3 regions of the Pseudomonas sp. RGM 3321 genome follow, and region 2 is predicted to be linked to each of the others. Evidence: predicted binding sites of a transcription regulator. Region 2 holds the regulator's gene; each other region holds the start of a gene.
The links. The regulator sigma-54, encoded in region 2, starts transcription at its own class of promoters, with help from an activator protein. The targets are predictions, from matches to a motif close to ANTGGCATNNANNTTGCTNT.

Region 1 (4,678 bases), on a different contig from region 2:
AGGCCAAGTGACGGTCTGTCAGTTGCCTGCGATGAAAAAAGAGACCTTCGGGTCTCTTTTTTGTGCTCGGCTGAAAACAGCTTCGATCGTCTGCCCATCGGTTTCATGTTTACGTTCGGATATCGCTCACCAGTTTGGCAAAAGCTTTGGCGGCGGCGCTCTGGTAGCCGTTTTTACGCCGCAGCAGCGCAACCGTCCGCCCAGGCAGGGCAGGGATCGTCTGAACTTCGCGCAATCCGGGCTGCTCGTGAACGATGGCATCGGGAAGAATGGTCGCCATACGCCCCTGGGCAACGACCTTGAGCAAAATGGCGATCGAGTTCGCCTCCAGGCCGACCGTAGGCTTGAAATTCTGCATCTGGCACCAGGCATCCAGCAGCCGGCGAGTGGCGAATCCGGGGGCGAGCAAGGCAAAGCGAAGCGTTTGCAGGTCCTCAAGTGTCAGCGCGGCCTGTTTTTCGGGGGCAGACTTGGCCATGACCAGGCACAGCTGTTCATCGAACAGAGGCTGGCTGTCTATCTCGACGGCATGACTGCCGGCAAAACCGATGGCCAGATCGAGCGCGTCACTGATCAATGCCTCGGTGATCTGCTCCAGAGGCAGCTCCGTGAGGATGATTGCCACGCCGGGATACAGCGCGCTGAAGCGGTCGATCAGCGGCGCTATCAGGTATTCACTGAAGGTTGGCGTGACGCCGAGGCGCAATTGTCCGCGTGACAGGTCGCTGACATCGTTGAGCGCACGCTTCCCGGCCTCCAGCTCAAGCAGGCAGCGACGCGCATGGTCCAGATACACGCGGCCAGCATCGGTCGGCACGACGCTGCGGCGGGTGCGGTCGAACAGTTGTACACCCAGGCTGCTTTCCAGTTGCCTGATCTGTTGCGATAACGCCGGTTGCGAGACATGCAGGGCCTCGGCCGCCCGGGTGAAATTGCCATGGTCGGCGACTGCCAGCAAATAACGTATATGGCGCAACAGCACGACATCACCATAAGGCAGGATTATGGCGATGATCATAAATCAGTCTTGGATCTTATGGTGATAGTTGCCGATGCTGTGATTGACGTGAATTCATTTCGGAGGGTTACCTATGCCGCACAGCAATATTTCCAGAGCGCCGCGCCAGCATCTGACTGAGCGTGTGCTGCAGGCCAAGACCGCAAAGAACCTGACCTGGTCGGGGCTTGCAGAAGGTACGGGGTTGAGCGTGGTGTATGTCACGGCTGCATTGCTCGGTCAGCACCCATTGCCGGAAGCGGTGGCCGAGGTAGTCTGCGAGCGTCTCGGGCTGGACAGGGACGCGGTGGCCGAACTGCAAACCATCCCGTTGCGCGGCAATGTCGAAGACGTCTCCAGTGACCCGACCATCTATCGCTTCCAGGAAATGGTTCAGGTCTACGGCACAACGCTGAAGGCGCTGGTGCATGAGCAGTTCGGCGACGGCATTATCAGCGCAATCAACTTCAAGCTCGACATCAAGAAAGTTGAAGATCCGGAAGGGGGCGAGCGAGCCGTGATAACCCTTGATGGAAAATTTCTGCCCTATAAACCGTTCTGAGGACGCTGAGATGAGTGATAAAGGAAGACCGCCATTTCCACCCTTCACCCTGGAGACTGCAGTCCAGAAAGTGCGTGGCGCCGAGGATGGCTGGAATTCGCGTGATGCGGCGAAAGTCGCGCTGGCCTATACCGAAGACACCTACTGGCGTAACCGCAGCGAGTTCATCAATGGCCGCGCAGAGGCTCAGGCCTTTCTGGAGCGCAAGTGGCGCAAGGAACTGGACTACCGGCTGATCAAGGAGCTCTGGGCATTCACGGACAACCGCATCGCGGTGCGCTATGCCTACGAATGGCATGACGACTCCAGCAACTGGTTCCGTTCGTATGGCAATGAAAACTGGGAGTTCGCTGCAAACGGCCTCATGCAACGGCGCTTTGCCTGCATCAACGATTTGCCGATCGCCGAGTCCGAGCGCAAATACCATTGGCCATTGGGACGCCGACCTGATGACCACCCTGGGTTGAGTGAGCTTGGCCTCTGATTCAGTCGTCAAAGAGACCTTCGGGTCTCTTTTTTATTGGGTGTCCGAATGAGGCAGTAATGAAGTGCCGCCATTGTCAGGCGGCAAGCCGATACTGGCAAAAAAACGGCACCCCGCTTGCCGCTTTCTCCTCCCGCAGCGGAAATGCCTTGCCGCTTTTCTGGCATTGCCGCCTCGCCGCTGCCTGCGGCCCCCGCAATCATTGGCTTTTGCAACATGGCACGCCGATTGCTTTGTCAGTAACAACAGAATCAGGTCAACCGGCAAAGGTTTCCCGAAATGAGCATCAGCTTCGATAAAGCGCTAGGCATACATGAAAAGGCTCTGAACTTCCGGGCTCAGCGTGCAGAGGTGTTGGCCAACAACATCTCCAACGCCGATACCCCGAACTTCAAGGCTCGCGATCTGGACTTCTCGTCGGTGCTGGCTGCCGAAAACGACAAGGTGCAGAACGGTCATTTCGCGCTGAACAAGACCAACAGCCGCCATATCGAAGCCGAAGGCATGGGCAATGATGACGGGACGCTGATGTATCGCACCCCGTCCCAGCCTTCGCTGGACCAGAACACCGTCGATTCCCAGGTCGAGCAGGCCAGCTACACCGAGAACGCCATGGGCTTCCAGGCCAGCTTCACATTGCTCAACAGCAAGTTCAAGGGGCTGGTTGCAGCCCTTCGCGGAGAATAATTCATGTCACTAGCCAATGTGTTCAACATTGCCGGTAGCGCCATGAGTGCCCAGACCACGCGTCTGAACACTACGGCCAGTAACATCGCCAACGCCGAGACCGTGTCTTCGAGCATGGACCAGACCTACCGCGCCCGTCACCCGGTGTTTGCCACCGTGATGCAGGGTCAGCAGTCCACAGGCGGTTCGCTGTTCCAGGATCAGGGCGAAGCCGGGCAGGGCGTTCAGGTCAACGGCATCATCGAAGACAGCTCGAACCTGGAAGCACGTTACGAGCCCAATCATCCTTCCGCTGACAAAGACGGGTATGTCTACTACCCCAACGTCAATGTCGTGGAAGAAATGGCCGACATGATTTCTGCCAGCCGGTCTTTCCAGACCAACGCCGAAATCATGAACACCGCTAAATCCATGATGCAGAAGGTTCTGACCCTCGGTCAGTAATAGAAGGCGAACGTTATGGCCGATAACACCACAGCAAGCAGCGTCTCATCGACGTTCTTGAACACACTGCAGAATCCGACGCCGACCGCGACGAATTCCACCGGTACGCTGGGCAAGGACGCGTTCCTGCAGCTGCTCGTGACGCAGATGAAGAATCAGAACCCGCTGGACCCACAGGACAATACTCAGTTCGTGGCCCAACTGGCGCAGTTCAGCAGCCTTGAAAGCATGCAGAACCTGACGTCGACGGTTGACACGATTGCCACCAGTTACAAGTCGTCCCAGGCGTTGCAGGCATCGTCGCTGGTGGGTCGCTCGGTGATCATCGATTCGAGCTCCACCACCGTGGATACCACCAAGGGTATGACCGGTTCGATCGTTATTCCGAGCGCCACTACGGCGACAAGTATCAAGGTTTACGATTCGCAATCGAACCTGGTCGACACCGTCGAGCTGGGCGCGCAGAAAGTCGGCACCACCAGCTTTTCCTGGGACGGCAAGGACAGCGACGGTACAGCGCTTGCGTCGGGCAACTACACCTTCAAGGCTGAAGGCTCGGTTGACGGCAAGAACACACAGCTTTCGACTTACCTGCCTGCCACGGTCAACAGCGTTACGTTGGGTGTGAATGGTGCAGAAACAATGCTCAATCTGGCCAGCGGCAGTGTTGCCCTGTCCAAAGTTCAAACCATCGGATTGTAGAGCCTACCAGGCGCAGGAGTGAAACATGTCTTTCAATATCGGCCTTAGTGGGCTCTATGCTGCAAACAAGAGTCTCGACGTTACCGGCAACAACATTGCCAACGTTGCGACCACCGGCTTCAAGTCTTCGCGTGCGGAGTTTGCTGACCAGTACGCTCAATCGATTCGCGGCACTTCCGGCCAGACCAACGTGGGCAGCGGCGTAACAACTGCAGCGGTTTCCCAGCAGTTCTCGCAGGGCAACCTGACTACCGGTACAGCCAACAGCCTTGACCTTGCCATCAACGGCAACGGTTTCTTCATGCTCAGCAATAACGGCGAGAAGCTGTACACCCGTGCCGGTGCATTCCACACCGACAAGGAAGGCTACGTCGTCAACAGCAGCGGCATGAAGTTGCAGGGTTACAACGTCGATGCCAACGGCAGTGTGGTGACCGGTGCATTGAGCGACCTGCGCGTGGACTCGTCCAATCTCCAGCCCAAGGCAACTACCGCCATTACCAACGTTGCCAACCTGAATTCGACGACTGCCTTGCCGTCCCTCACCACGTTTGATGCGACTGACACCAAGTCGTACAACATGAAGTACAGCACGCCGACCTATGACACTCAGGGTAACGCGCACACGCTGGATCAGTATTTCGTCAAGACCGGCACCAACACCTGGTCCATGTACTCGCTGATGGACGGTCGCAGCATTTCCGACCCGACCACCACTACGGCCGACAAGAACGACCTGACATTCGACTCATCGGGTAATCTGGTTGTCGCAGCGCCGGGCGCCGTACCAACCGACAGTGCG
Region 2 (4,678 bases):
GAGAAAATCGTCTATGACACGGTCAGACAGGTCGTCAGCGCCGGTCGGGCCAATGGCGGTGCCAAGGTGACAACACCACGTCCGCGTATCGACATGGTCATCCAGCCGAAAAAGAAAACCGACCAACCTCAGAAGGCCCAGTAAATGGCGACGCTCAAAGCCCAGCATCTGGCTAAAAGCTACAAAAGCCGGCAGGTAGTGCGCGATGTGAGCATTTCCATCGACAGCGGCCAGATCGTCGGGCTGCTGGGCCCCAACGGTGCCGGCAAGACTACCTGCTTTTACATGATCGTAGGTCTGGTCCAGGCTGATCAGGGTCGCGTGCTGATTGACGATCTGGATGTCAGCCATCAACCCATGCACGGTCGCGCCCGAGCCGGCATCGGCTACCTGCCGCAGGAAGCCTCGATTTTCCGCAAGCTGTCAGTGTCAGACAACATCATGGCGATTCTCGAGACCCGCAACGAACTCGATGCCGGAGCACGCCGCAAGGAGCTCGAAAGCCTCTTGCAGGAGTTTCACATCACCCACATTCGCGACAACCTGGGCATGAGCCTGTCGGGTGGCGAGCGCCGCCGTGTGGAAATTGCTCGCGCCTTGGCCACTGCGCCGAAATTCATCCTGCTGGATGAACCGTTCGCAGGCGTAGACCCTATTTCAGTGGGTGATATCAAGCAGATCATTCACCATCTCAAGGCCAAGGGTATCGGCGTACTGATCACCGACCACAACGTCCGTGAAACGCTGGACATCTGCGAAACTGCCTACATCGTCAACGATGGACAGCTGATCGCAGAGGGCGATTCCGAGACCATTCTGGCGAATCAACTGGTGAAAGAGGTCTACCTCGGCCACGAATTCCGCCTTTAATCGACTGCCCTTTGCGCTTGGCGGCCGATTGATGCCAGTGCAGTGTGTTGACAATATTTTATTTGTCATATCACTCTAGGCAAAGGCACAGGTTTCAGGCATATAATTTGCTTAAGTTGGCGCCTCGGCGCCTGTAGTAGATGGCGCATGCGCGCCGGCGAATAAGGTGTTTAGCCCCTGCCATGAAACCATCGCTAGTCTTGAGAATGGGCCAGCAGCTGACGATGACACCGCAGCTGCAACAGGCAATCCGCTTACTCCAGCTTTCCACACTGGACCTCCAGCAGGAGATCCAGGAGGCGCTGGAGTCGAACCCCATGCTGGAACGGCAGGAAGAAGGCGACGACTTCGACAACTCCGACCCGCTTGCCGACAACATCGAACAAAAGCCCAATCCCGACGTTCAAGAGCCGACCTATCAGGAATCCGCGCCTACTGTGGATAACCTTGAAGATGGCGAATGGAGCGAGCGCATTCCCAATGAGCTGCCTGTCGATACCGCCTGGGAAGACATTTACCAGACCAGCGCCAGCAGCCTGCCAAGCAACGATGATGACGAGTGGGACTTCACCACACGCACGTCTGCAGGCGAGAGTCTGCAAAGCCACCTGCTGTGGCAGTTGAACGTCGCCCCGATGTCCGACAAGGACCGCCTGGTGGCTGTCACGCTGATCGACTGCATCAACAACCAGGGCTATCTGGACGAAACCCTCGATGAAATTCTCGAGTCTTTCGATCCCGAGCTGGACATCGAGCTCGACGAAATCGAAGCCGTACTGCACCGCATCCAGCAGTTTGAACCGGCAGGCATCGGTGCCCGAAACCTGAGCGAATGCCTGCTGCTGCAACTGCGCCAGTTGCCAGCGAAAACACCCTGGCTGACGGAAGCGCAGCGACTGGTCACCGACTACATCGACCTGCTGGGAAGCCGCGACTACGGCCAGTTGATGCGGCGCATGAAGATCAAGGAAGATGAGCTGCGCCAGGTCATCGAGCTGGTCCAGAGCCTCAACCCGCGCCCTGGCTCACAAATCGAATCCACAGAAGCCGAGTACGTCATCCCCGATGTAATCGTGCGCAAGGACAACGAGCGCTGGCTGGTTGAGCTCAATCAGGAGTCCGTACCGCGCCTGCGCGTCAATCCGCAATACGCGGGTTTTGTGCGCCGGGCCGATACCAGCGCAGACAACACCTTCATGCGCAACCAGTTGCAAGAGGCGCGCTGGTTCATCAAAAGCCTACAAAGCCGCAACGAGACACTAATGAAGGTCGCCACCCAGATCGTCGAGCATCAGCGCGGCTTTCTTGAGTACGGCGACGAGGCGATGAAGCCGCTTGTCCTGCACGACATTGCCGAGGCAGTGGGCATGCATGAGTCGACCATCTCGCGCGTGACCACCCAGAAGTTCATGCACACGCCACGCGGCATTTACGAGCTGAAATACTTCTTCTCGAGCCATGTGAGCACTTCCGAGGGCGGTGAATGCTCGTCCACGGCAATTCGCGCAATCATCAAAAAACTGGTTGCGGCGGAAAATCAGAAAAAGCCGTTGAGTGATAGCAAGATCGCTGGTTTACTGGAGGCACAAGGCATTCAAGTAGCCCGTCGCACAGTCGCCAAGTACCGCGAGTCACTCGGGATAGCGCCTTCCAGTGAGCGTAAGCGACTGATGTGATGCAGGCCCAGCCACAGCGTCCCAGAGACAGGCGCCATGCCTGTCTCTTTATGCACTGGCAAAGGAGAAAGCTGTATGCAAGTCAACATCAGTGGACACCAACTGGAAGTGACCAAACCCCTTCGTGAATACGTTGAGCTCAAGCTCAAGAAGCTCGAGGGGCATTTTGACAAGATTACCAACGTGCAGGTCACGATGACGGTCGAAAAGCTCAAGCAGAAGATCGAAGCCACGTTGCACATCCATGGTGGAGAGGTCGTTGCCAATGCTGAACATGACGACATGTATGCTGCAATCGACCTGCTCACTGACAAGCTAGACCGACAATTGCTCAAGCATAAGGAAAAGCAGCAAAGCATCCTCAAAGGTGCGGCCGCTCGCTAACGCCCATTTAAATGATCCGAATCGAAAATATCCTGACCCCCGGCCGCTCGCTTGTGAACGTGCCGGGTGGCAGTAAAAAGCGTGTACTCGAAGAAATTGCCAACCTGATCGGTCGTGAAGTACCGGGCATGGTTTCGGACACGGTATTCGCAAGTCTTGTTGCCCGCGAAAAACTGGGTTCGACCGGTTTCGGCAACGGTATTGCCATCCCTCATTGTCGCCTTGCTGACTGCAGCGAGCCTGTCAGTGCAGTCATTCACCTCGCTACGCCCGTGGATTTCGACGCCATCGACGGCGCGCCGGTTGACCTGCTGTTCGTATTGCTGGTCCCGCAAGCTGCTACCGATGAGCACCTGGAGTTACTGCGCCAGATCGCCAGCATGCTTGATGACAAAGACATGCGTAAGCGCCTGCGCGGTGCCGAAAGTGCTGAAGCGCTTTATCAAGTAGTGCTGGACGTGCAGAACGGAAACTGAACATGCGCATGATCATCGTCAGCGGCCGTTCCGGCTCAGGTAAAAGTACAGCCCTCGACGTGCTGGAAGACAACGGTTTTTACTGTGTCGACAACCTGCCTGCCGGACTGCTGCCGGAACTGGCCGAGCGAGCGCTGATCAATACTGAACTGGCCGAGCCCTTGCTGGCGGTATCCATCGATGCGCGAAACCTGCCCAGTCACCTGACCCGCTTTCCGCAAATGCTGGATGAAGTCCGCTCACGCAACATCCAGTGCGACGTGCTTTACCTGGATGCGGATGAAGCAACCCTTCTCAAGCGCTTCTCGGAAACCAGGCGTCGCCATCCTTTGAGTACGGCAGATCGTTCGCTGGCCGAGGCGATACGCGACGAGACAACGCTGCTGGGCCCGATCATCGATCTGGCCGACCTGAAGATCAACACCACCCACCTGAACCTCTATCAGTTGCGCGACGCACTCAAGCTTCGCCTGCTGAACAAACCCGAGCCAGGCACCGCGTTTCTGATCGAATCCTTTGGTTTCAAGCGTGGCATGCCCGTCGACGCAGATCTGGTGTTCGATGTGCGCTGCCTTCCCAACCCGTACTGGAAGCCTGAACTGCGCGACCATTCCGGGCTTGAACAACCGGTTATCGACTATCTGTCGGTGCAGCCCGATGTTGAAGAGATGTTTCAGGACATCTTCGCTTATCTGAACAAATGGTTGCCCCGGTTTGCAGCCAGCAACCGTTCTTACGTTACCATTGCCATCGGCTGCACCGGCGGACATCACCGCTCCGTCTACCTGACCGAACGGCTCGGCCAGGTCTTGCAACAATCACTCAAGAACGTTCAGGTTCGCCACCGCGACCTTAGCTGAAAGGATTTTCACTGCGATGCCCGCTCGTCAAATCACCATCATCAACAAATTGGGCCTGCATGCCCGCGCTGCCGCCAAATTCGTCGGCGTCGCAGGCAAGTTCCCTTGCACGATAAGGGTCGGCCGCTCTGAGCAGACCATGGTCGATGGTAAAAGCATCATGGCCGTGATGATGCTGGCGGCAGGCAAAGGCACCGAGATCCATCTGAAAACCGAAGGCGAATTCGAGCAGGAAGCGCTCGATGGCCTGGTTGAACTGATCAACAACAGGTTTGATGAGGGCGAGTAAGCCCTCAAACACGCCCCTTCCATGATCACCAGCAGTGCATCTGCAACCAGCTCAAACCGTGAGCAATCAGTAACGCCATACCGGCCAACAGCAGCCCGGTGCCTACGACGAGCCGCAACAACC
Region 3 (4,678 bases), on a different contig from region 2:
GGTTTTCCGGTGGTTCGCTACCTGCTCGCCTGGGCAATCGTGACTTGGCTGTTGAGCCTGGTGTTCAAGGGCATCGACCGCCTGACGCGGCCACGCCTCGTGACGACGAAGGGCACCCAGACGGTCAGCACAATTGCGCCGTGGTACATGCGCGTTGGCGTTTTCGTGCTGGTATTGCTGGTTATGGTGGTGTGCATCCGTGGCACCCTGCGCCAGGGCCCGCCGCTGCGTTGGGGTGACGCTTACACCACCGATTCCAACTTCGCCAATCAGCTGGGCCTGAACGGCACACTGACCCTGATTACGGCGGCCAAGAGCCGTATGTCCGAAGATCGCGACAACATCTGGAAAGCCACGCTGCCACAGGCCGAGGCGCAACAGACTGTGCGCGACATGCTGCTGACCCCGCATGACAAACTGGTCGAACCGGATATTGCGGCTGTGCGTCGTGACTTCACGCCACCGGCAGAGAACACCTTGCCGATCCGCAACGTGGTCGTGATCCTGATGGAAAGCTTCGCCGGTCACTCGGTAGGCGCGCTGGGCAACGATGCCAACATCACGCCGTACTTCGACAAGCTGTCCAAGGAAGGCCTGTTGTTCGATCACTTCTTCTCCAACGGTACCCACACCCACCAGGGCATGTTCGCCACTATGGCGTGCTTCCCGAACCTGCCGGGCTTTGAGTACCTTATGCAGACGCCAGAGGGCAGCCATAAGCTGTCGGGCCTTCCGCAATTGCTGAGCGCGGGTCGCAACTACGATGACGTCTATGTCTATAACGGCAACTTCGCCTGGGACAACCAGTCGGGTTTCTTCAGCAACCAGGGCATGACCAACTTCGTCGGTCGCGAGGACTTCGTCAATCCGGTGTTCTCCGATCCGACCTGGGGTGTTTCCGACCAGGACATGTTCGACCGTGGCGCCCAGGAGCTCAAAGCCCGTCAGGACGGCAAGCCGTTCTATGCGCTGCTGCAGACCCTGTCCAACCACACGCCGTATGCGTTGCCGGACCCGCTGCCGGTCGAGCGCGTGACCGGGCACGGCTCGCTGGATGAGCATTTGACCGCCATGCGTTATGCCGACTGGGCGCTGGGTCAGTTCTTCGAGAAGGCCAAAAAAGAGCCTTACTACAAGAACACCCTGTTCGTGGTGCTGGGCGATCATGGTTTCGGCAATGACAAGCAACTGACTGAAATGGACCTGGGTCGTTTCAACGTGCCATTGCTGCTCATCGGGCCTGGTGTACAGGAGAAATTCGGCCAACGCAGCAGCATTGTCGGCACACAGGTCGACGTGGTGCCAACCATCATGGGCCGTCTGGGTGGCCTGAACCGCAACCAGTGCTGGGGCCGCGATCTGCTGAACCTGCCGGAAGGCGACAAGGGTTTTGGCGTGATCAAGCCGTCGGGCAGTGAGCAGGTGGTCGCGATCATCAGCGGCAACCGCATTCTGATCGAGCCGACAGAAATGCCGGCCAAGCTGTTGACCTACACGCTGGGTGCCAAGCCGTCTGCCGAAGAAGTGCCTGACGCACCTGACACGCAGGAGCTCAAACGCAAGCTGGAAAGCTTCCTGCAGACCGCCACCAAGAGCCTTCTGGACAACACGGCCGGTGTCGAGGCCAGCAAGAACCGTAACTGACCATGACTGACTTGTCCGGGTAACCGGCAAGTCGGATCAGCAGCACACAAAAGGCCCTAGGCATCCATTGCGAGGGCCTTTTGTTTTGCCCGTCATCGTGGGCTTTCCGGCGTAATCCGTTGGAACGAATGCGTGAGCCAAAAGGTCCAGATCACATAAGCCAGAGTGCCTGGCTTCGTTCTGGAGGCATTGATGAAACAGTGGGCCATTTCGTATCTGGACAAGGATGGTGTGCAGCAACTCCGTGAGGCTGGTTTTGACGAGCGTCCCAGTGAGGAGGAGGCCGCGCGTTTCCTGCGCAAGGACCTGTATCCAGTCACCGATGAGCTGGATCTCAATGATCTTGACGGGCGCACCGACGAGCCTACGGTGAAAACGCTCAAAGACCATAACAGTGTGCGGATCATTTCCATTACAGAAGTTGCCTGACCTGCGGTGATTCAAAAAGCTTTTCGTGGCAACCACTTGGCATTCGGCCCACGATGGGTCTACTCTGCAGACGAGGCTGTTCAAACGGCCTCTGACATCTCGATACCGACCTGTGCCAAGCCTGGTCTGGTCAGCTACATGCTTGATTTCCCACGCCGGATTATCTGTCGTGCGGCGGCCCCCGATGTTTCGGCGGTCGCTGTGGAAGAGTTGAAACTCTATCTATCGTTGTATAGGAGGATGTTTCATGAGCACAGCCTATCAAGAGGACATCAGCAGTAACGTACTGCGCCGCATGAAAGAAGGCGGTTTTGATTTCGCACGAATCTATCCCATCGAGTTTTACGCCATCTTCCCGGACGAGGAGCGGGCACGGCAGGCCGCAGAGCAATTTCGCGGTGAATCCCTCAATACTCAGGTAAACGTACGTGATGACGGTAACTGGCACTTGCAATTGAGCAAAGTGATGTATGCCACTTATGACGGTATCGGTGATTTCGAGCAGGACTTTCAGATGGTGATTTCACCCATGGACGGTGAGGTCGAAGGTTGGGGTGTCACTCAGGAGATCAGAAGACTGCACGCTTGATGGCTTTTGATTGCCAGGTAACACATTACCGGCTGATTCGGGATACGTTCTGGATCGGCCGGTTCTGTTTTCGGTTCACGCTCATAAACAGTGGTCAAAAAAAAGCCACTCAAACGAGTGGCTCAAAGGGAAGTCTGTTTAAAATCCGCACGCGTTCTTCGCCGCTGGACAAAATAACGGTTAGCGCAAAAACGGCGTTTGGTGCCCTGTTTGCTCGGTTGCTGTGGAGTGTGGCGAACTAATGTTGTTGGCGGAAATCAACTCTGACTATGCTGATCATAGATTTCACGGTTGAATGACGCTTCCGAATGAGGCGCGAAATAATCGGCTTGGGCGTTTAGTGCACAGGAATGGTGCGTAGAACGTCGAGTGTTTACCTAACCTTTTGAAATCAAAGCGTTTATGCCGGTGGCACGGGCTTTGCGATGGTCTTGGTGTCCATGGTGACAAGGAGTACGGCATGATCCGCACCTTTTATGACGAGATGTACGATGCTGGCGGTGTAGTCCGCCCGCACTATCGGGAGTTCGCCCGCTGGCTGGGTGATACGCCTCCCGAGCTTTTGGCTCAACGCAGGCGCGAAGCCGATCTGCTGTTTCACCGTGCCGGTATCACGTTCACGCTCTATGGTGATGAGCAGGGCACCGAGCGGCTTATTCCTTTCGACACCATCCCGCGCAGCATTCCCGCCAGCGAATGGCGCGTTGTCGAGCGTGGCTGTATTCAGCGCGTCAAGGCGCTGAACATGTTTCTGGCGGATCTTTATCACGACCAGCGGATTATCAAGGCCGGGATTATTCCTGCCGAACAGGTGCTGGCCAATGAGCAATATCAGTTGGCGATGCAAGGCCTGAACCTGCACCGCGATCTGTATTCGCATATTTCCGGCGTCGATCTGGTCCGCGACGGTGATGGCACGTATTACGTGCTGGAGGACAACCTGCGAACCCCGAGCGGCGTGAGCTACATGCTCGAAGACCGCAAGATGATGATGCGTTTGTTCCCGGAGCTGTTCTCGGCCCAGCGCATTGCACCGATCGATCACTATCCGAATCTGTTGCTCGACACACTCAAGAGTTCCAGCCATCTGGACAACCCGAGTGTCGTGGTGCTGACGCCTGGGCGTTTCAATAGCGCCTTTTTCGAGCATGCGTTTCTGGCTCGCGAGATGGGGGTCGAGCTGGTTGAAGGTGCCGATCTGTTTGTCCGCGATGACCGTGTGTTCATGCGTACCACCGACGGCCCGAAAGCCGTTGACGTGATCTACCGTCGGCTTGACGATGCATTCCTTGATCCGCTGGCGTTCAACCCTGATTCCATGCTGGGCGTTCCCGGACTTCTGGCAGCGTATCGCTCCGGCAATGTGGTTCTGGCCAATGCAATTGGTACCGGCGTTGCCGATGACAAGTCGGTTTATCCGTATGTCACCGACATGATTCGCTTCTATCTGGACGAAGAGCCGATTCTCAAGAACGTACCGACCTGGCAGTGCCGCAAGCCGGAAGAGCTGTCACATGTGCTGGCCAACCTGGGCGATCTGGTCGTCAAGGAAACCCAGGGCTCCGGGGGCTACGGCATGCTGGTCGGCCCTGCAGCGACCGCCGCCGAGATCGAAGCCTTCCGGGCGCGTCTCAAGGCCAAGCCACACGCGTACATCGCCCAACCCACCTTGTGCCTGTCGACCTGTCCGACCTTTGTCGAAAATGGCATAGCCCCGCGACATATCGATCTGCGCCCGTTTGTTCTGTCCGGTCGCGAAACCCGCGTCGTACCTGGCGGGCTTACCCGAGTGGCCTTGCGTGAAGGCTCACTGGTGGTCAATTCGTCACAGGGTGGCGGAACCAAAGACACCTGGGTGGTCGAGGATTAAGGATGCCTGCCAATGTTAAGTAGAACTGCCTCTGATCTTTTCTGGATGTCGCGTTACCTGGAGCGAGCGGAGAACCTCGCCCGAATGCTGGACGTGAGCTATTCACTGTCGTTGATGCCGCAGGACGGGCGGGGCGACGGGCTGGA

Region 1: a site for sigma-54 is predicted at 2,259-2,278, ahead of flgB (flagellar basal body rod protein FlgB). Genes of this name have one in related genera too.
Region 3: a site for sigma-54 is predicted at 3,070-3,089, ahead of RGM3321_RS08515 (circularly permuted type 2 ATP-grasp protein). Genes of this name have one in related genera too.

Annotation. Positions count from the first base shown of each region.
Region 1 is NZ_JALHBH010000096.1:731-5,408, reverse strand. Features, by position in the region: gene cheR (protein-glutamate O-methyltransferase CheR) at 1-11, shown strand, start outside; gene cynR (transcriptional regulator CynR) at 110-1,018, opposite strand; gene cynS (cyanase) at 1,092-1,559, shown strand; gene RGM3321_RS06145 (nuclear transport factor 2 family protein) at 1,570-2,043, shown strand; gene flgB (flagellar basal body rod protein FlgB) at 2,323-2,730, shown strand; gene flgC (flagellar basal body rod protein FlgC) at 2,734-3,174, shown strand; gene flgD (flagellar hook assembly protein FlgD) at 3,190-3,876, shown strand; gene flgE (flagellar hook protein FlgE) at 3,902-4,678, shown strand, end outside.
Region 2 is NZ_JALHBH010000117.1:16,761-21,438, forward strand. Features, by position in the region: gene lptA (lipopolysaccharide transport periplasmic protein LptA) at 1-144, shown strand, start outside; gene lptB (LPS export ABC transporter ATP-binding protein) at 145-870, shown strand; gene RGM3321_RS20260 (RNA polymerase factor sigma-54) at 1,053-2,546, shown strand; gene raiA (ribosome-associated translation inhibitor RaiA) at 2,622-2,930, shown strand; gene ptsN (PTS IIA-like nitrogen regulatory protein PtsN) at 2,942-3,406, shown strand; gene rapZ (RNase adapter RapZ) at 3,409-4,266, shown strand; gene RGM3321_RS20280 (HPr family phosphocarrier protein) at 4,283-4,555, shown strand.
Region 3 is NZ_JALHBH010000101.1:10,087-14,764, reverse strand. Features, by position in the region: gene RGM3321_RS08530 (LTA synthase family protein) at 1-1,644, shown strand, start outside; gene RGM3321_RS08525 (hypothetical protein) at 1,837-2,073, shown strand; gene RGM3321_RS08520 (ribonuclease E inhibitor RraB) at 2,321-2,662, shown strand; gene RGM3321_RS08515 (circularly permuted type 2 ATP-grasp protein) at 3,123-4,532, shown strand; gene RGM3321_RS08510 (alpha-E domain-containing protein) at 4,545-4,678, shown strand, end outside.